3 regions of the Streptomyces sp. NPDC015139 genome follow, and region 3 is predicted to be linked to each of the others. Evidence: riboswitches for the same ligand, from Rfam matches in the RefSeq annotation. Region 3 holds a riboswitch; each other region holds the start of a gene.

Region 1 (6,709 bases), on a different contig from region 3:
CTCGCGTTCATCGTCACCAAGCGGATCTGCCTGGGTCTGCAGCGCCGTGACCGCGAGAAGGTGCTGCACGGCCGCGAGACCGGCATCATCAAGCGGCTGCCGCACGGTGAGTTCATCGAGGTGCACGAGCCGCTCAGCCAGGAGCAGCTGCACACGCTCACCGCGCACAACCAGTACGCGCCGGCCGAGATCGGCCCGACGGTCGACGCGAACGGTGTCGAGCGCAAGGTGCCGGCCACGCAGAAGCTGCGGGCGAAGCTGTCCAACGCCTACTACGGCGAGGACAACCAGATCCCGAAGCCGACCGTCGACGAGTACAAGGAGATCACGAGCGGCCACGGCCACCACTGATCCCCGCGTCGCCACGCCACGACGAAGGGCCCCGTCCGGGTTGCGGACGGGGCCCTTCGCCGTGCTCCGGGCTGGATAGGGTGGTGTACGACCTGGCAGGACTGTGTACGAGGAGCGGCTGATGAGCGCTGTGACCCCCGCTGGAGGCGACACCGCGGCGGGCCGTTCCTGGCCCGCCCTGCTGAACGGGCTGCTCGACGGCCGTGACCTCTCCGCCGACGAGACCGCGTGGGCGATGGACCTGATCATGCGCGGCGAGGCGACCGACGCGCAGATCGCCGGATTCATGGTCGCGCTGCGGGCCAAGGGCGAGACGGTCCAGGAGATCACCGGACTCGTCCGGACGATGTACGAGCACGCCAACGTGATCGAGGTGCCCGGCCCGGCCGTCGACATCGTCGGCACCGGCGGCGACGGCGCCAAGACGGTGAACATCTCCACCATGTCCGCGATCGTCGTCGCCGGCACCGGCGCGCAGGTCGTCAAGCACGGCAACCGTGCCGCGTCCTCCGCCTCCGGCTCCTCCGACGTCCTGGAGAAGCTCGGCATCAACCTGAACCTGACCCCGAAGCGGGTCGCCGAGGTCGCCCAGGAAGCCGGCATCACCATCTGCTTCGCGGTGAAGTTCCACCCCTCGCTGCGCCACGTGGCCGCGGCGCGCGGGCAGTTGGGCATCCGGACGACGTTCAACGTGCTCGGTCCGCTGACCAACCCGGCCAAGGTACGCGCCCAGGCCGTCGGGGTCGCCGACCCGCGGATGGCGCCGATCGTCGCCGGTGTCCTCGCCGAGCGCGGCAATTCCGCCCTGGTCTTCCGCGGCGACGACGGCCTGGACGAGCTGACCGTCACCGCCACCTCCAAGGTGTGGGTGGTCCGGGACGGCAAGGTCGCGGAGGAGACGTTCGACCCCCGTGACGTCGGCATCGAGCTGGTCCCCGTGGAGGCCCTGCGCGGCGCCGACGCCGTCTACAACGCGGCGGTGGCCCGTCGGCTGCTGGACGGCGAGCAGGGCCCGGTGCGGGACGCGGTGCTGCTGAACTCGGCCGCCGCGCTCGCCGCGCTCCGGCCGACGGACGCGCCCCTCGCCGACCAGCTGCGCGCCGGCATGGCCGAGGCCCGGGAGTCGATCGACTCGGGCGCGGCCAAGCGGTCGCTGGAGCGGTGGGTGGCCGCCAGCAACGCCTGAGCCCGGCCGGCGCGAAGACGGGGCGCGGTCCGCATGGTGGACCGCGCCTTGCGCGCCGAGGACCGTGTGGCAGGATGTTGGACCAGGTCATGAGTGACAGTCATGAGGCCCCGGCCGACTGTCCGGCAACCCTCCGTCCGTGGCGGGGTGCCCCGGGTGAAGACCAGGCCGTGGACAGCAAGGTCCACGGCAAGCGCGGACCCCTCGCACACCAGGGGTCCTGGTCGTCCGAGGAGCCTTCCGTGAGCAAGCGAATGCGATAGGGCCGCAGAGCCCCGCCTCCGCATCCCCTTTCACCCTTCACCGCGCTCGAGCCGTGTCCGCTCGCGCGGCGATGCCCCCTTGCCCACGGGAGTTCACCCATGTCCGTCTCCACCGCTGCCGCCGACCAGACCGTTTGTGCACCGTTGCCCGTTCTGGGGCGGGATGTCACCGTTCCTCTCGTGACGGGCGGCGAAGTCGCCTACGCCGCGCTGGACTACGCGGCCAGCGCCCCCGCGCTCCAGCGCGTCTGGGACGACGTCGCCGCCTACGCGCCGTACTACGGCAGTGTCCACCGCGGCGCCGGCTACCTCTCCCAGCTCTCCACCGACCTGTTCGAGAACGCCCGCAAGGCCGTCGCCGCCTTCCTCGGCTGCCGCCAGGACGACCAGGTGGTGTTCACCCGGTCGACCACCGACTCGCTGAACCTGCTGGCCCGCGCCCTGCCCGCCGACTGCCAGGTCTTCGTCTTCGAGACCGAGCACCACGCCTCCCTGCTGCCCTGGCAGGACGCCCGGGTCAGCTTCCTCGACGCGCCGCGCACCCCCCGCCAGGCCGTCGAGACCCTGGAGCGGGCCCTCGCCGACCGCGACCCGCACGGCCCGGCCCTGGTCTGCGTCACCGGCGCCTCCAACGTCACCGGTGAGCTGTGGCCGGTGCGCGAGCTGGCCGCCGCCGCCCACGCGCACGGCGCCCGCATCGTCCTCGACGCCGCGCAGCTCGCCCCGCACCACCCGGTGGACATCCGCGAACTGGACGTCGACTGGGTCGCCTTCTCCGGACACAAGCTGTACGCCCCCTTCGGCGCCGGTGTGCTGGCCGGCCGCGCCGACTGGCTGCGGGCGGCGGAGCCGTACCTCGCGGGCGGTGGCGCCAGCCGCAAGGTCACCCGGCGCACCGACGGGGGAGTGGACGTGGAGTGGCACGACAGCGCCGCCCGTCACGAGGCCGGCTCCCCGAACGTCATCGGCGCCTACTCCATCGCCTCGGCCTGCAAGGCGCTCACCGAGGCCGGCTGGGACACCCTCGTCGCCCGCGAGCAGCACCTCGTCCGCACGGTCCGCGAGGGCCTCGCCGAGGTGCCCGAGGTGCGGATCCTGTCCCTCTTCGGCGACGACGCCCCGCGCGTCGGTGTCATCTCCTTCGTGGTCGAGGGCTGGAACAGCTCCCACTTCGCCGCGGCCCTGTCCGCCGAGTACGGCATCGGCGTCCGCGACGGCCTCTTCTGCGCCCACCCGCTGGTCCGCACCCTGCTGGGCAGCGACCCGCAGACCCAGGGCGAGTGCGGCGCCCCCGAGGCGGCTCCGGGGGAGAAGTCCCTGAACGCCATCCGCGTGAGCTTCGGGGCGGGCACCCCGGACGAGCACGTGGCGCGGTTCGTGACCGCCGTGAAGGAGCTGGTCCGCGACGGCGCGAAGTGGCGGTACCGCACGGAGGACGGCCGCTGCGTCCCGGCGGTGTGACGCTCCACGGGGCCAAATAGACTCCCCCCGACAGCAGTTCGATCGGGGGAGAGTGCGAAGTGCAGTCGCGCGCAACCGGCCCGGCACGGATCGGCCCGTACGAAGTCCTGCGCCGACTCGGGTCCGGCGGCATGGGCGAGGTCTACCTCGCCGAGTCCCGCACCGGCCTCCGGCTCGCGGTGAAGGTCGTACGCCACGAGCACGCCGAGGACCGCACCTTCCGGGCGCGGTTCCGGCACGAGGTGCGTGCCGCGCGGACCGTCGGCGGCGAGGGCACCTTCACGGCCCGGGTCGTCGACGCCGACACGGAGGCCGAACGGCCGTGGATGGCGACGGAGTTCGTGCCGGGCCCGAATCTGCGGGACGCCGTCCTGGACCACGGGGCGCTGCCCGAGCCTGCGGTCCGCGTGCTCGCCGCGGCGCTCGCCGAGGCGCTGGCCGCCATCCACGCCAAGGGCCTGATCCACCGGGACCTGAAGCCGTCCAACATCCTGCTCGCCCCGGACGGGCCCCGAGTCATCGACTTCGGGATCGTGCGGGCCCTGGAGGCGACCGCGCTGACCCGGACCGGCGCGGTCGTCGGCTCGGTCGGCTACGTCTCGCCGGAGCAGATCCGCAACGGCGGGCAGGTCGGCCCGCCCAGCGACGTCTTCTCCCTCGGCGCGGTCCTCGCCCACGCGGCGGCCGGCCGCGAGCCCTTCGGGGAGGGTCAGGACTCGGTGATCCTGCTGCGCATCCTGACCCGCGACTTCGACCTGTCCGGCGTACCGGAGGCGGTACGACCGCTGGTGGCGGCCTGTCTGCGGGAGGACCCGCTGGAGCGCCCGACGCCGTCGGAGGTGGTGGCGGCCGCCGGGTTCACCCCGCATGCCCTGCGCGCCGCCGTCCGCCCCGGCTGGTACGGCCCGTCCGCCGGCCCCGGCCCGGCGCACGACGACCGCCCCAGCGGCGTCGAGTACCTGTCCCCGCCCGCCCCTGCCCCGGCGCCCTCCGAACGGTCCCGGGCGGCCGCCATGCCGGACCTGGTGCCCGGGTCCGTCGCGTCCGGTCCGGCATCCCGGGCCGCCGTGCCCGCTGCCATCGACCCGGCAACCTCCGAACGGCCCCGGCCGGCTGACATGCCGGACCTGGCGCCCGGGGCTGCCGCGTCCGGGCCCGCGCCCGGATCCGTAACCCCGGCGCCCTCCGAACCGTCCCGGTCCGTCGCGACCCCGGACCCGGCCACCGGAGCCGCTGTGTCCGGGCCGGCCTCCGCGACCCCGGTCGCCGGCGCGAGCCCGGCCGTGACCCAGGCTCCCGAGGCGGCCACCGCCGTCCCTTCGGTGGCCGAGGCCACCACGGTCACTCCTGTCACGCCCGCCTCGTCCTCCTCTCCCACCAGCCCCGTCGTCCGGCCCCGCGGTCCCGTCGCTCCCGGCCGGCGGCGGCTGCTGAAGGTGCTCGCCGGGGGATCCGTGGCGGCGGGGGCCGGGGCGTGGCTGTGGCAGCGGGGGCCCGACGTCGTCAGCCACAGCGCCAGTCACGGCGACTCCCTCACCTCGACCCCCGCGGCGGTCGAGCGCAGCGCGGTGCTGCGCTGGCAGTACGACGTGGGCGGCATCGGGGGCCTGGACGGGCCGTGCTGCGCGCTCTCCCCGGACGGCTCGGTCGTCTACGTCGGCACCTCCGACGGCGTGCTGCACGCGGTGTCCCGCGACGGCTCAAGGCGCTGGAAGGTCCGGCTCGGCGACGACGTCTCCAGCCCGGTCGCCACCCGTGAGGGGGTGTACTGCGTGGTCGGCTTCCCCGCCGAGGACGAGCGCCGGCTGACCGCGGTGAGCCCCTCGGGCCACCCGCTCTGGACCCGCACCCTCGGGGACCACGGCTACGCCGTGCCCGTCCTGCTCGGCGACGACGTGCTCGTCTCCTTCGGGGGCACGGACGCGGGCGGACTGCGCCGCTACGCCCCCGACGGCGGCACCCGGTGGAGCGCGAAGACCCCGGCCGGCCCCACCGGCACCCCCGTGGTGGCGGACGGCCTGGTGTGCACCGGCAGCTACGGGGACGTGCTGCTGGCGCTGGACGCGCGGGACGGCTCACGCGCGTGGCAGGTGCCCGCGGGCACCGACGTGACCGCCGCGGCGCTCTCGGGCACCACCCTGTTCGCCGACTCCGCCGCCGTACGCCAGGGCTTCCGGGTCGGGGACGGCCGGCGGCTGTGGCGCACCGAGGCCTACGGCAGCGGCACCATGACGGCCGGCAGTCGCTCCCTCGTCATCGGCACGGAAGCCGCGACCGTGTACGCGGTCCGGGCGGCCGACGGCTCCAAGGCCTGGTCCTACGACGTGCGCGGTGCCACCGGCGAACCCCGCGCGGTGGCCGGCGGCGACACCGTGTACGCGCGGTCCGCGGACCGGGTGTGGGCCCTGGACCTGAACGGCCGCAAGCGCTGGAGCGCGACCCTCGGCCACGGCGCCGGCGACGACCAGCACGTCCCGGTCGTCCGCGGCAGGCGCCTCTACGTCCCCTCGGGAACCGGCATAGCCGCCGTGGACCTGAGCGCCTAGTTGTCCAGGCCGATCGCGAAGGCGGCCTCGAGGTCGTGCTGCGAGTAGGTGCGGAAGGCGACGTGGGTGTCGGTGCCCTCCACGCCGGGGATCTTGCTGATCTTTCCCGGGATGACGTCGGCGAGGTCCTCGTGCTGCCGCACCCGGACCATGGCGATCAGGTCGTAGGTGCCGGTGACCGAGAAGACCTCGCTGACACTCTCCAGCGCGGCGATCTGCTCCGCGATCTCGGGGATCCGGTCCACGCTGGTCTTGATGAGGACGATCGCGGTGATCACGGCTGGTTCTCTCCCTGGGACGCCGGGGCCGGTGCGGATCTCACTCTAGTCCCACGCCCGTACCGCACCCAGGCGTAGCCGAAGCCGAGCCCGAAGCCCACCAGGTGGGCCAGGTAGGCCACGCCGGGGCCGTCGGAGGCGCGGCCCGCGGCGAACCACTGCAGGGCCGCCCAGAACGGCAGCACGACCCAGGCCGGAAAGCGCAGCGGCAGGAAGAACAGGAACGGAAGAAGACTGGTCACGCGGGCGCGGGGGAACAGGTAGAGGAACGCTCCGAGGACCGCCGAGATCGCCCCGGAGGCGCCCACCAGCGACTGTTCGGAGGTGGCGTTGGCGGCCGCGTAGCCGAGCAGGGCCAGGTATCCGCAGCCGACGTAGAACAGGGTGAACTCCATCCGGCCCATCCGCTCCTCGGTCATCGCCCCGAAGACGAAGAGGAAGAGCATGTTGCCGAGCAGATGCACCCAGCTGCCGTGCACGAACAGGGCGGTGACCGGGGTGAGCGCCTCGCGGACGGCACCGTCGAACAGGTCGGCCGGGACGACGCCCCAGTGGCGGAAGTACGCCCGCTGCGCCGGCAGCAGCGCGTCCCCGGAGCCGTACGAGGGGACGAGTCCGGAGGCG
Region 2 (6,709 bases), on a different contig from region 3:
GCCGGTCAGCCCCGCCGACGCCAGCTCCTCCAGCAGGTCGGCCAGTTGGGCGGCGGTGCCGGTGAAGATCCGGGCGTCGCTGGTGTACGGCTCGCCCGCGAGGGTGTCGAGGCGCTCCCGGCGGGCCTGCGCCTCCGCCCGGGTGTCGTCGAGGAACACCACGAGGTCACCGAAGACGTGCAGGGTCTCCCCGGCGCGGCCCGCGGCCTCCTGCTCGGCACGGATCTCCGTGACGATCGCACGGGCCTGGTCCGTGTCGTGCGGGGTGACGTAGCCGACGTCGGCCTGCCGGGCCACCAGCCGGTACGGGACGGTCCGGTGGGCGAGGGCGGTGACCAGCGGCTGGCCCTGCGGTGGCCGGGGTGTGATGGAGGGGCCCTTCACGCTGAAGAAGCGGCCCTGGAAGTCGATGTAGTGCAGCTTGTCGCGATCGATGAACCGGCCGGTGGCGGCGTCGCGGATCTCGGCGTCGTCCTCCCAGCTGTCCCAGAGCCGGCGCACGGCCTCCACGTGGTCGGTGGCCTCCTCGAACAGCGCGGCGACCTGGTCCCGGGCGGCCGGGCTGTCGTAGGCGTCGACGGGCTCGATCGTGCGGCGGCCGAAGTGGGCGGCCTCGTCGGGGCGGGCGGTGATCTGTACCCGCAGGCCGGCGCGTCCGGTGCTGACGTAGTCCAGGGTGGCGATCGCCTTGGAGATGTGGAACGGCTCGGTGTGCGTGGCCACGACGGTCGGGACGAGACCTATGTGCCGGGTGAGCGGGGCGACGCGGGAGGCGACGAGGACCGCGTCGAGCCGGCCTCGCACCTGGTCGGTGCGGTCGTCCGGCTGGAGGAAGCGCGAGGACTGCGGGCCGAGGCCGTCCTCGATGGTGACGAAGTCGAGCAGGCCGCGTTCGGCCTCGGCGACCAGGTCGGCCCAGTAGCCGGCGGTGAACAGGTCCCGGGGGCGGGCGACCGGTTCGCGCCAGGACGCCGGATGCCAGCCGGTGCCGTCCAGGGCGACGGCGAGATGCAGCGGGAAAGCGGGAGTTGAGGACACGTCGGTGCCTTCCTTGATGTCCGTACGACAGGGCCGGCTCACCGGGCGGGCGTCGGCGACGGCGAGCGCGGCGGCAGGAGACCCGGGCGCGGTGCCGGGGAGAGAAGGGAGGAGAGGGAGAGGAGGTCAGCGGCGACAGAGCGCGGCGGACACGCGCTGGAGGTCTATGTGCGGCCGGGAGTGCAGACGCACGGAGCGGTACGGGTGCGCAACGCACGGCGGGAGTACGCGGGTCACGGCCGTCACCTCCGTCCGTCGGGCGCGGCGGGCCTGGTCGGCGACCGCCGGGCGGATCCCCTCACGACGCACAACGCCCGGCCGGCGCCGGGTGTTCCCGGTGTGCGGACCTGGACGATCCGTGAGCGGCGGCGGAACGTGAACCCGATCGACTCGTAGAGCCGGATCGCCCGGCGGTTGTCCGCGGCCGCGTGCAGGAACGGGGTGTCCCCGCGGTCCCGGATGCCCGCGGCGACCGCGCGCACCAGCCGGGTGGCCAGGCCCCGGCCGCGGTGCCCGGGGTCGGTGCGGACGGCGCTGATCTCCGTCCGGCCGGGGAGCCGCAGCCGCTCCCCCGCGAGGGCGATCAGCCGGCCCTCGTTCCGGATGCCGAGGTAGGTCCCCATGTCGACGGTCCGGTTCAGGAACGGGCCGGGGCGGCTCCGGGCGACCAGGTCGAGGATCTCGGGGACGTCCGCGGCGGCCGGGTCGGCGAGGGCGGCGAAGTCGTAGGTCCCGGGCAGGTAGCGGGCGGCGCGGCCCACGCGTTCGGCGAGGTGGGCGTGCGGGCCGTCGAGAGCGGCCCAGACCGCGTTGTCGAGGACGGCCGGGGCGGGGGCTCCGCCTGCGCGGAGGTCGGGCGTTGGGGCCACGGAGGCGGAGTCCCTTCTCGGCTCGGTGTCACTGGTCGGGGCGGCTGGACCGTCAGGAGTTGTCCAGGGGCAGGCCGGGCGGGTTGACCTCCGACTTGGCCACGGCCTCGTTGGAGAGGTTGTAGGCGGCCAGCCACTTGGCGTACTGCCCGTGCTCGATGAGGTAGTTGATGGCGTCGGCGAGCGGCTCGGCGAGACCGCTGTCCTTCTTGGCGGTCGCGGCGATCAGTCCCTGGAGCGTCTCGCCGGCCCCGGAGAATGTGCCCGCGTTGCGGGTGGGGTTGGGTGTGTCGGCGGTCTGCCGGGCCCGGTAGGCGACGCTGGGGTTCGGGCCGAAGAAGGCGTCGATCCTGCCGCTGCCGAGCGCCAGGTTGATGGAGTTCTGGTCGGGGAAGTACTTGACGGTGAGCTTCTTGCCCTCCTTGGCCAGCTTGGCCTTCCACTCCAGGAGGATCTTCTCCTGATTGGTGCCGGAGCCCACGGAGACCGTCTTGTCCGCGAGGCTCTCGTAGCCGCCGTCGAACTTCCAGGTGTTCTTCTTCAGTACCTCGAAGGCCAGGTTGTCCTGACGGTAGGAGGCGAACTCGTACTTCTTCTTGCGCTCCTCGGTGTCGGTCACGTTGGAGAAGGCCACGTCGACCTTGCCGCTGTCGACGCCGACGAAGAGGTTCTCCCAGGTGGAGTTCCTGATCTCGGGCCTGAGGCCGAGGACGGCGGCCACCAGGCGGCCGAAGTCGGGCTCGGAGCCGGTGAGCGTCTTCTGGTCGCTGCCCACGAAGTTCAGGGGCGCGGACCCCGACGGCAGGGCCCCGACGCCGATGACGAGCCTGCCGCGCCTGCGGACGGCGGCGGGAAGTTCGGCGCTGATCGACTTCACCTCGGAGACCTTCAGTTCGGTCTCCTCGGCGGCTCCGTTGGACAGCTGCCCCACGGTGACCGTTCCGGTGGTCTCGGTCCGGGCGGCCGCCTCGCTGTCGCCCCCGCAGGCGGTGAGCCCGGTGGCGAGGGTGGCGACGGCGGTCGCCGCGGTGATGCCGCGTATCAGGCTGCGTAGGGAGATGTGGCTGGGCATGGCGTGGCTGTCCTTGTCTCGCTGTCGAGGGAGGTTTGGTGGTGCGGTGGTGCCGTGGGGGGCGTGGGTACGCCGCCGGGGGGCGGGTCAGAGCACCTTGGCGAGGAAGTTCCGGGTCCGTTCGTGCCGTGGCCGGTCCAGCACCTGCCCGGGCGGGCCCTGTTCGACGATCCGGCCGCCGTCGATGAAGACGACCCGGTCGGCGATCTCGCGGGCGAAGCCGATCTCGTGGGTGACGATGACGAGCGTGGTGCCGCTGGTCGCCAGGTCCTTGATGACGGCCAGTACCTCGCCGACGAGTTCGGGGTCGAGCGCCGAGGTCGGTTCGTCGAAGAGGATGACCCCGGGGCGCAGGGCGAGGGCGCGGGCGATGGCGACGCGCTGCTGCTGCCCGCCGGACAGCCGGCGCGGGTAGGCGCCGGTCCGGTCGCCGAGCCCCACCCGTTCGAGGAGTTCCCGGGCGAGCTCCCGGGCTGCCGGCCTGGTCAGCCTGCCGGTGGCGGCGGGGGCCGCGGCGACGTTGTCGAGGACCGTCAGGTGCGGGAAGAGGTTGAAGTTCTGGAAGACGAAACCGATCCGGCTGCGCTGCGCCAGGATGGCGCGTTCGCCGAGCTCCTTCAGGTGCTGCCCCTGACGCTTCACGCCGATCGGCTCGCCGCCGACGCTGACGTGGCCGATCTCGGGCTTCTCCAGGTGGTTCATGACCCTGAGCAGGGTCGACTTGCCGGAGCCGGACGGGCCGAGGATCACGGTGACCTCGCCGGGGCGGATGGTCAGGTCGATGCCGTCGAGGACGCGGTGGGTGCCGTACCACTTGTGGACGTCGTGCACCTCCAGCGCGACGGGGGCGGCCTTCTCGAAGGCGGGTGCGCTCGTCATACGGCGGCCTCCCTGCGCAGCCGGGCCCGCAGGTCGGTGAGTCCGGCCCGGGCCTTCTGGAACGGGGTCGGCGGCAGGGTGCGCGTGGCACCGCGGGCGTAGTACCGCTCGACGTAGAACTGGACGACGGACACGACGCTGGTCAGGATCAGGTACCAGACGGTGGCGACCAGCAGCAGCGGCACGATGTCGCCGGGGTAGGTGTTGCCCATCGACTGCACGGACCCGAACAGGTCGAGCAGGGACACGTAGAACACCAGGGACGTGCTCTTGACGAGGCCGATGAGCTGGTTGACGTAGTTCGGGGTGATGGACCTGAGGGCCTGCGGGAAGACGATCCTGCGGAACCGGTAGCCCTTGGGCAGTCCGAGCGCGGCGGCCGCCTCGTGCTGTCCCTGGTCGACGGAGAGCAGGCCGCCGCGCACCACCTCGGCCGCGTACGCCGCCTCGTTGAGACTGAGCCCCACGACGGCGATCGCCAGGTCGGTGGCCAGCTTCGACTCGTCGAAGGTGACGAAGGCGGGGCCGAACGGCACGCCGAGGCTCAACGTGCGGTACAGGGCGCCGAAGTTGTACAGGAAGATCAGCACCACGATCAGCGGGATCGAGCGGAACAGCCAGGTGTACGTCCAGCTGACGGCGCGCAGCACCGGGCTTGCGGACACTCTGGCGAGTGCCAGCAGGATGCCGCCGGCCAGTCCCAGTACGGCGCTGAGCGCGGCGACTTCGAGGGTGACACCGAGGCCGTCCAGCACGGTCGGGCGCAGGAACCAGTAGCGGAAGCGGTCCCACTGGTAGAAGGGGTTCGTCACCAGTCCGTGCAGGATCTGCGCGACCAGCACGAGGACGATCGCGGTGAGGATCCAGCGGCCGGGGCGGCGCAGCGGCTGAACGTGCTGTGCGGTGCGTTGTTCTGACGGTATGTCGGACGATGGCGCCTCGGCGAGAGAGAGGGCGGCGCCTGGGGGTTCGCTCATGGCGGGCTCCGGCTGGGTGTCGGACGGCCCCGGACGGCGGCGGGCGGGTGTGCGGCACTACGGCACTGGGGCACGGGAGGGCACACGGGTACGCGCGGGACCGGGAACCGGGCGGGCGACGGCACACCGGACGGACGGTGTGCCCATGGAACGCGGGGGCCGAGAAGCGGGAGGTCAGCCCCGACAGCGGGCAGAGCCCGGTGCGGTACACAGTGCGCTGCTGACGCGGAGCAGATCGACGGCGCGGTCGGCGACCAGGAGCTGGGCGGACGGTACGCAGCCCCGGGGGCGGCTCGGGGCCGTCCTGGGGTTTGCGTACATGGCGTCACCTGTCACTGTCCGGGCCCGTGGGCCTCGCGCTTACCGAGAACGTCGTCCGGTCCGGTCGTCACCTGGGGCACCCCACCGCGGTGCGAGGGTTGCCGGTCAGCGAGCCAGGGCTTGGCGCTGACGCTCATGACCGTTCTGAGCGGAAAGTAAGGCAGTCGGCTGCGGGAATGTCAACGGCCGTCCGCGAAGTGGACGCCGGGCGCCCGTTCTCACCTGCGGGAAGCGTCCGGAGCGTCGGCCGCGTGACCGGCCCAGTCCAGGATCTGGACGGCCGCCCCGGCCGACTCCAGGCCCCGGCAACGGCCGTGGTGGCGGCGGGAGATGCCGTCGAGGTCGACGTGCCGGCCGAAGGCGTGACGGGCGGTCAGGCGGCGGGCGTAGGCCCACAGGGCGTGGTGGCCGGTGATCCGGTGGACCGCGGAGGCGTCGAGGTGGCAGCGGTGCACGGTGTCGAGCTGGACCAGGGTCACCCACAGCTCGACGTCGGCCGCGGTGAGCCGGTCGCCGACCAGGTACTCCGCGTCGAGCAGCCGCCGCTCCAGCCGGCCGAGGGCGCCGAGCAGGATTTCCAGGGCGGCGGCCCGTTCCGCCGGGTCCGTTCCGGCCCGTCCGGCGCTCTGGGCGGCCCCCTCGATGCCCTCGGTGCACATCCGCTCGACGGCCTCGATCACGGACTCCGTTCCGCACGGGTACAGACAGGTGCCGCCGTCGTACGCGAAGCGGTCGAGGTCGCGCAGGATGTCGCGGGCGTGGGTGCTGACGATGCGTCCGGACCAGTCGTCGCTGAGCACGGGCGCGAGGGCGGGGCCGGTGTAGTGGTGGGCGCTCGCCTCGTACAGCGGCAGCAGCGCCGCGTGGCCGCCGTCGGGACGGTCGGGCACCGCGGGCAGCGGGGTGACGGGACAACTGCCGTCCAGGGCCAGGAGGCTGTGGCCGACGGCGAGGCGCAGCCCGTCGGGACAGGCGGTCGAGAGATGGAGCCGGTAGCGGTGCGGCACGGCGTAGTGGCCGCTGCGGGCGTCCCGGCCGATCCGGCCGCGGAAGGCGGGGGCGCTGCGGTGGACGTCCGGGACGGCGGCGAGCGGACTGGTGGACATGCGTCTCCCCTGGTCGTTGGGCGTGCGGAAGGGCGCACCGGCGGGCGGTTCGTGCGGTGCGGGCGAGGGGCCCGGCTCAGCGCCGGCCGCTGATGGCGCTGCAGACGCGCAGCAGATCGATGTGCAGGCGGGAGGTGAGCAGGGGGGCGCGGAACGGCGTGCGGCCTGCTCGGCCGGTGACCGTCTCGAGGCGCGCCATGATTTCCTACCTGTTCACTAGGATTCCCTCCCTGGAGTGTCGATCCGGCTCCGTACGACGTCAAGGGGGCGTCCACGCCTGGGACTCCGGGCGGGTCGACACGGCGGCCGGGAAGGGACCCGGGGACTCCTCAGGGAGAGAGACATGTGACATAGTACTGATGTGGCGAAGCGACTGACCTGCGATGTCGTGGTCGTCGGAGCCGGAATGGTGGGCGCGGCCTGTGCGCTGTACGCCGCGCGCGCCGG
Region 3 (6,709 bases):
CGCGGTGGTATCCGCTCTGGGCATGACGGCGGTTCTCGGCGGCTGCGGGAGCACCGGCTCCTCCGACGTGACGCTCAGACTGGTCGCCGCCGACTACGGCGACTCGGCCGCCAACAGCTCCGAGAAGTACTGGAAGGCCCTGGCCGAGACGTACGAGTCGGCGCACCCCGGCGTGAAGATCGAGGTCAGCGTCTACTCCTGGAACGACGTCGACGCCAAGGTCAAGGAGATGGTCGACGCCGGACACGCGCCCGACCTGGCGCAGATCGGCGCCTACGCCGACTACGCGGCCGCCGGCAAGCTCTACCCGGCCTCGGACGTCCTCTCCATCCGCACCCAGGCCGACCTGCTGTCGCAGCTCTCCGACGCGGGCCAGTGGAAGCACACCCAGTACGGCATACCCTTCGCCGCCTCCACCCGCGTCCTCTTCTACAACAAGACCCTCTTCGCCAAGGCCGGCATCACCCCGCCGACCACCTGGGACGAGCTGGCCGCCGACGCCGAGGCGCTCAAGAGCAAGGGGGTGAAGTACCCCTACGCCCTGCCCCTCGGACCCGAGGAGGCCCAGGCCGAGACCATGCAGTGGCTGCTCAGCGGCGACAACGGCGGCAGCGGCTACACCGACGACATCGGCACCTACACGATCGACTCCACGCAGAACGTCGGCACCCTCACCTGGCTCAAGGACGAACTGGTCGGCAAGGACCTGACCGGACCCGTCGCCCCCGGCAGGCTCAACCGCGCGACCGCCTTCGCCGCCTTCGCCGACGGGCAGGTCGGCATGCTCAACGGTCACCCCACGCTGATGCAGCAGGCGGCCAAGAAGGGCGTGAAGTTCGGCATGGTGCCCATGCCGGGCCGCACCGGCAAGGCCAGGGCGTCGATGGGTGTGGCCGACTGGATGATGGCCTTCAAGCAGAACGGCAACGCCGACCGGATCGGCGACTTCCTCGACTTCGCCTACAGCGAGAAGAACGTCCTCGCCTTCTCCCGCGAGTACGGGCTGCTGCCGGTCACCAGCTCCGCCTCCGACACCATGAGCGCGTCGGACAAGGCCACCGACAAGGCGCTGCGCCCCTTCCTCGCCCAGCTGCCCACCTCCGAGCTGTACCCCGTCGGCAAGACGTCCTGGGCGGCGGTCAGCGCCTCCGTGAAGAAGGACATCGGCCAGGCGGTCGCCCCGGGCGGCAGCCCCTCCGGCGTCCTCACCCGCCTCCAGACGGCGGCCACGGCGGCCGACAGCAGCGACGCCGGCTGAGCCCGCTGTCGGTACCCGGCGCTACCGTGGCCGGCATGGAACTGGGCCACCGCGAACAAGCCATCCTCGCGCTGGAGCGCCGCGGGTTCACCGGCCCCGGCGCGAAGGAACGGGCGATACGCGAGGAGCTGGACCTGTCGCCCGTGCGCTACTACCAGCTGCTCAACGCCCTGCTCGACGACGAGCGGGCCCTGGCCCACGACCCGGTGACGGTCAACCGGCTGCGCCGGGTGCGGGAGGCCCGCCGGTCCGAGCGCTGAGGAGTGGACCCGGCGTTCCGCGGATAGTGTCGCCGTATGGGCACCCATACGACGGACTCACCCGACCCGACCCACGGCACGGCCCCCCTGCCGACCCCGGCCACCCAGGCCGGCCGGGACGGCCTGGCCGCCCTCCTGGCCGATCCCCGCAGCGCGGTGGTCGGACTCGACTTCGACGGCACCCTGGCCCCGATCGTCGCCGACCCCGAGCAGGCCCGCGCCCATCCCGAGGCGGTGTCCGCGATCGCCGCCCTCGCCCCCAAGGTGGCCTCCGTGGCCGTCATCACCGGCCGCCCCGCGGGCGTCGCCGTCCGGTACGGCGGCTTCGCCGGCGTGCCCGGCCTGGAGCACCTCACCGTCCTCGGCCACTACGGCGCCGAACGCTGGGACGCGGTCACCGGCACGGTCACCGCGCCCGCCCCGCACCCCGGGGTGGCGGCGGTCCGCGCGGAGCTGCCCGGCGTGCTGGAACGGGTCGGCGCCTGGCAGGGCACCTGGATCGAGGAGAAGGGCCGGGCGGTCGCCGTCCACACCCGCCGCGCCCAGGACCCGCAGGCCGCCTTCGAGGCCCTGCGGGAGCCGCTCACCGACCTCGCCACCCGGCACGGCCTGATCGTGGAACCCGGCCGGATGGTGCTGGAGCTGCGCCCGCCCGGCATGGACAAGGGCGTCGCGCTCGCCGAGTACGTCCGGGCGACCGGCGCCGGGTCGGTCGTCTACGCCGGCGACGACCTGGGCGACCTGCCCGCGTACGCGGCCGTGGACAAGCTCCGCTCCGACGGCGTCCCCGGCCTCCTGGTGTGCAGCGGCAGCGCCGAGGTCACGGAACTCGCCGAACGGGCCGACCTGGTGGTGGACGGCCCGGAGGGCGTCGTGGCACTGCTGCGGGGGATCGCCGCTCAGCTGGACTGATCGTCCAGGGCGTGCAACTGGTCCAGGAACCACCGCGCCGGCGGAAGCGCGGTCGCGGCGGCGGCCAGCCGCTTCGACCGCTCCGCCCGCTCCTCGCGCGGCAGGCTCAGCGCCTCGTGCAGCGCGTCCGCCGTGCCCGTGACGTCGTACGGGTTCACCACGATCGCGTCCTCGCCCAGCTCCTCGTACGCCCCCGCCTCGCGTGACAGCACCAGCGCGCAGCCCTCGTCGGACAGCAGCGGGATCTCCTTGGCGACCAGGTTCATACCGTCCCTGATGGGGTTGACCAGCGCCACGTCGGCGAGTCGGTAGGCGGCCAGCGAGCGCGCGAAGTCGTCCTTCACGTGCAGCTCGACCGGGGTCCAGCCGGGCGTGCCGTAGCGCGCGTTGATGTCCTCGGCCACCCGCTGCACCTCGGCCGTGTAGTCCCGGTACACGGCGAGGTCCTGCCGGGAGGGATAGGCGAACGCCACGTGGACGACCTTCTCGCGCCACTCGGGGTGGTCGTCGAGCAGCTGCCGGTACGCCAGCAGGCCGCGCACGATGTTCTTGGACAGCTCGGTGCGGTCCACGCGGACGATGGTCCGGCGTCCCTCGCCGATCTCCTGGCGCAGCGCCGCCATCCGCTCGGCCACGTCCGGCTCGTGGGCCCGCTTGCGCAGGAAGTCGCCGTCCGCGCCGAGCCCGTGCACGCCGATCCGCGTGCCCGAGGGGATGCCGGGCCCGAGCACCGCGTGACAGCAGTCCTTGAACGCGTCGGCCCAGCGCTGCGTGAGGAACGCCGCCCGGTCCGCGCCCAGGATGCCACTCAGCAGCTCGGCCGCGATGTCGTCGGGCAGCAGGCGGAAGTAGTCCGGCGGGGCCCACGGGGTGTGCGAGAAATGGCCGATGCGCAGGTCGGGACGGAGCCGGCGGAGCATCCGGGGGGCGAGGGCCAGGTGGTAGTCCTGGATCAGCACCGCCGCGCCGTCGGCCGCCTCCTCGGCCAGCGCCTCGGCGAACGCCCGGTTGTACGCCTCGTAGGCCGCCCACTGCCGCCGGAAAGAGGCGTCGAAGACCGGCTCCAGCGGGGTCTGGTAGAGCATGTGGTGGACGAACCAGAGCACCGAGTTGGCGATGCCGTTGTAGGCGTCCGCGTGCACCTGGGCGTCGATGTCGAGCATCCGCACCCGCTGGCCGCCGGTGTCCTCGGTGGGCAGGAGTCCGCCGTCCGCGCGGCGTACGGCCTCCCGGTCGCCGTCGCCGAGCGCGGCGCACACCCACACCGCGTTCGTGTCCGGCCCGATGGCCGACAGCCCGGAGACCAGCCCGCCGCCGCCGCGCCTGGCGCGCAGCGACCCGCCCGAGTCGTCGTCCACCGTGTACGAAACCGGGCCGCGATTGGACGCGACCAGCACCTCAGCGCCGTGCGTGGAAGCCATACGCCTCAACCTAGCCCGGCCCGGAAACGCTCAAACGTACGCTCCGCCCCGGAAGGGGGCCGTATACGGCCGTTCTTCCGGCGTGCCCGCACGGCCGGCCCCGCTCAGGCCACCCGGCGTGCCGTGTACTCGGCGACCTCCACCATCGGGGGCCGTTCCTCGGTGTCCACCGAATAGGTGCGCGGCTGGAAACCGTCCTCGCCCCGCTCGAACTGGGTCAGGGAGGGCCGCACCAGGTGCCCCCGGGCCAGCCGGAGCTGGGCGGTGCGGTAGATGGCGGCGGCCATGCGGCCCAGTGCCTGGCCGTCCTGGTGGCGGTGCTTGCGCACCCCGACGTCCACCTGGGCCAGCGCGTCCAGACCCACCAGGTGCAGGGCGTCCACCAGCATCCCCAGCTCCACGCCGTAGCCGACGGGGAACGGCAGCCGCTCCAGCAGCGAGCGGCGGGCCGCGTACTCGCCGCCGAGCGGCTGCACGAAGCCCGCCAGCTGCGGCCAGTGCATGTTCAGCAGCGGGCGGGCCATCAGCTCGGTGACCCGGCCGCCCTGCCCGGCGGCGCCCCCGAGCGGGCGGTCGTACATGCCCTTGACGAGATCCACCCCGGGGTCGGTGAGCAGCGGGCCGACGATCCCGGAGACGAAGTCGGAGGAGAACTCGCGCAGGTCCGCGTCGATGAAGCAGAGGATGTCCCCGCCGGTCACCAGCAGCGAGCGCCACAGCACCTCGCCCTTGCCGGGGACGGCCGGCAGGCGGGGCAGGATGTCGTCGCGGTGGACGACCCGGGCGCCCGCCGCCGCGGCGACCTCGGAGGTGCGGTCGGTGGAGCCGGAGTCGACCACGACGATCTCGTCGACGAGCGGTACCTGCTCGACGAGGTCGTGACGGATCACCGCGACGATGTCGCCGACCGTCTCCTCCTCGTCGAGCGCGGGCAGCACGACGCTGACCGTCTGACCCGTCCGCTGCTTGGCGGCCAGGATCCGGTGGAGCGGGCGGTCGGCCACGGACCAGGAGCGGGTGGCCAGCCAGCGCTCGACTTCTTCCAGCACGGTCTGCGGCTCCTCACGTTGTCTCGCGCTTCGGACGACTATCTCAACTGTCCTGGCCTTCGGTTACAGTCTTGAGCAACGCCGATGACCATCGCATGTCGGGGGTCACCGGCGTCGACAACCACATACCGCTCATCCAGAGGGGCAGAGGGAAACGGCCCGATGAAGCCCCGGCAACCCTCCAGTCGGTACTCGTAGATCAGTTCTGATCGTCTCCGCGAGGCTCCCGGCTAGGGAAGGTGCCAAATCCGTCTCACGGCGAAGTGCGTCGTGAGGAAGATGAGGAGAAAGGGCCTCGCCTCCATGGCTGTGCAGACTGTCGCAAGCACCAGCAATCCCGCCGTCGACCTCGGTCCCGCCGCTGCCCTCAGCTGTCGCGAATGCGGACACCGGGTACCCCTCGGGCCGGTCTTCGCCTGCGAGGAGTGTTTCGGCCCGCTGGAGATCGCCTACGACTTCTCCGCGTACGACACCGAGGAACTGCGCCGGCGCATCGAAGCGGGCCCCGCGAACATCTGGCGTTACGCGCCGCTGCTGCCCGTCCCCGCCGACGTGGCCGACAAGCCGAACCTCAACCCGGGCTGGACGAAGCTCGTCAAGGCCGACAACCTCGCCCGCGAGCTCGGCGTCACCGGCGGCCTGTTCGTGAAGGACGACTCCGGCAACCCGACGCACTCCTTCAAGGACCGGGTCGTCGCCCAGGCCCTGGAGGCCGCCCGCGCGTTCGGCTTCACCACGCTCTCCTGCTCCTCCACGGGCAACCTGGCCGGCGCCGTCGGCGCCGCCGCCGCCCGGGCCGGCTTCCGCTCCTGCGTGTTCATCCCGCACGACCTGGAGCAGGGCAAGGTCGTGATGGCCGCGGTGTACGGCGGTGAGCTCGTCGGCATCGAGGGCAACTACGACGACGTGAACCGCTTCTGCTCCGAGCTGATCGGCGACCCGGCCGGCGAGGGCTGGGGCTTCGTCAACGTCAACCTGCGGCCGTACTACGCGGAGGGCTCCAAGACCCTCGCCTACGAGATCTGCGAGCAGCTCGGCTGGCGCCTCCCGGACCAGATCGTGGTCCCGATCGCCTCGGGCTCCCAGCTCACGAAGATCGACAAGGGTCTCCAGGAGCTGATCAAGCTCGGTCTGGTCGAGGACAGGCCGTACAGGATCTTCGGCGCACAGGCCGAGGGCTGCTCCCCGGTGTCCACCGCCTTCAAGGCCGGCCACGACGTGGTCCGCCCGCAGAAGCCGAACACCATCGCCAAGTCGCTGGCCATCGGCAACCCGGCCGACGGCCCCTACGTCCTCGACATCGCGCGCCGCACCGGCGGCGCCGTGGAGGACGTGACGGACGCCGAGGTCGTCGACGCCATCAAGCTGCTCGCCCGCACCGAGGGCATCTTCGCGGAGACGGCGGGCGGCGTGACCGTCGGCGTCACCCGCAAGCTGCTCAAGGACGGCCTGCTGGACCCGGCGAAGACCACGGTCGTCCTCAACACCGGCGACGGCCTGAAGACCCTCGACGCGGTGGCCGGCACCGGCCTCAGCGCCACCATCCGCCCGACCCTGGACTCCTTCCGAGAGGCTGGCCTCGCATGAGCGTGACCGTTCGCATCCCGACCATCCTGCGCACCTACACCGGCGGCCAGGCCGAGGTCAGCGCCGAGGGGGTGACCCTCGCCGAGGTCATCGAGAGCCTGGAGAAGAACCACACCGGAATCGCCGCCCGGGTGCTGGACGACCAGGGCAGGCTGCGCCGTTTCGTGAACGTCTACGTCAACGACGACGACGTGCGTTTCGAGCAGGGCCTGCAGACGGCCA

Evidence for each region. Region 3 has a riboswitch for S-adenosylmethionine ahead of thrC (threonine synthase). Riboswitches for the same ligand answer to the same signal wherever they lie in the genome.
Region 1: linked by a shared signal. The riboswitch ahead of ACF08B_RS15550 (aminotransferase class V-fold PLP-dependent enzyme) and the one ahead of thrC (threonine synthase) in region 3 are both predicted to bind S-adenosylmethionine.
Region 2: linked by a shared signal. The riboswitch ahead of ACF08B_RS01645 (amino acid ABC transporter permease) and the one ahead of thrC (threonine synthase) in region 3 are both predicted to bind S-adenosylmethionine.

What each region holds. Positions count from the first base shown of each region.
Region 1 is NZ_JBIBUW010000005.1:135,347-142,055, forward strand. It holds gene ACF08B_RS15540 (cytochrome bc complex cytochrome b subunit) at 1-351, shown strand, start outside; gene trpD (anthranilate phosphoribosyltransferase) at 473-1,537, shown strand; SAM riboswitch class IV at 1,623-1,739, shown strand; gene ACF08B_RS15550 (aminotransferase class V-fold PLP-dependent enzyme) at 1,900-3,261, shown strand; gene ACF08B_RS15555 (PQQ-binding-like beta-propeller repeat protein) at 3,321-5,807, shown strand; gene ACF08B_RS15560 (Lrp/AsnC family transcriptional regulator) at 5,804-6,085, opposite strand; gene ACF08B_RS15565 (rhomboid family intramembrane serine protease) at 6,082-6,709, opposite strand, start outside.
Region 2 is NZ_JBIBUW010000001.1:352,017-358,725, reverse strand. It holds gene ACF08B_RS01670 (LLM class flavin-dependent oxidoreductase) at 1-1,038, opposite strand, end outside; gene ACF08B_RS01665 (putative leader peptide) at 1,165-1,230, opposite strand; gene ACF08B_RS01660 (GNAT family N-acetyltransferase) at 1,281-1,907, opposite strand; gene ACF08B_RS01655 (transporter substrate-binding domain-containing protein) at 1,960-2,979, opposite strand; gene ACF08B_RS01650 (amino acid ABC transporter ATP-binding protein) at 3,067-3,858, opposite strand; gene ACF08B_RS01645 (amino acid ABC transporter permease) at 3,855-4,835, opposite strand; SAM riboswitch class IV at 5,187-5,297, opposite strand; gene ACF08B_RS01640 (glutathione S-transferase C-terminal domain-containing protein) at 5,375-6,262, opposite strand; gene ACF08B_RS01635 (putative leader peptide) at 6,339-6,461, opposite strand; gene ACF08B_RS01630 (NAD(P)/FAD-dependent oxidoreductase) at 6,624-6,709, shown strand, end outside.
Region 3 is NZ_JBIBUW010000002.1:348,881-355,589, reverse strand. It holds gene ACF08B_RS06095 (extracellular solute-binding protein) at 23-1,258, shown strand; gene ACF08B_RS06090 (DUF3263 domain-containing protein) at 1,294-1,518, shown strand; gene otsB (trehalose-phosphatase) at 1,555-2,430, shown strand; gene ACF08B_RS06080 (trehalose-6-phosphate synthase) at 2,418-3,851, opposite strand; gene ACF08B_RS06075 (glucosyl-3-phosphoglycerate synthase) at 3,956-4,900, opposite strand; SAM riboswitch class I at 5,030-5,186, shown strand; gene thrC (threonine synthase) at 5,204-6,487, shown strand; gene ACF08B_RS06065 (MoaD/ThiS family protein) at 6,484-6,709, shown strand, end outside.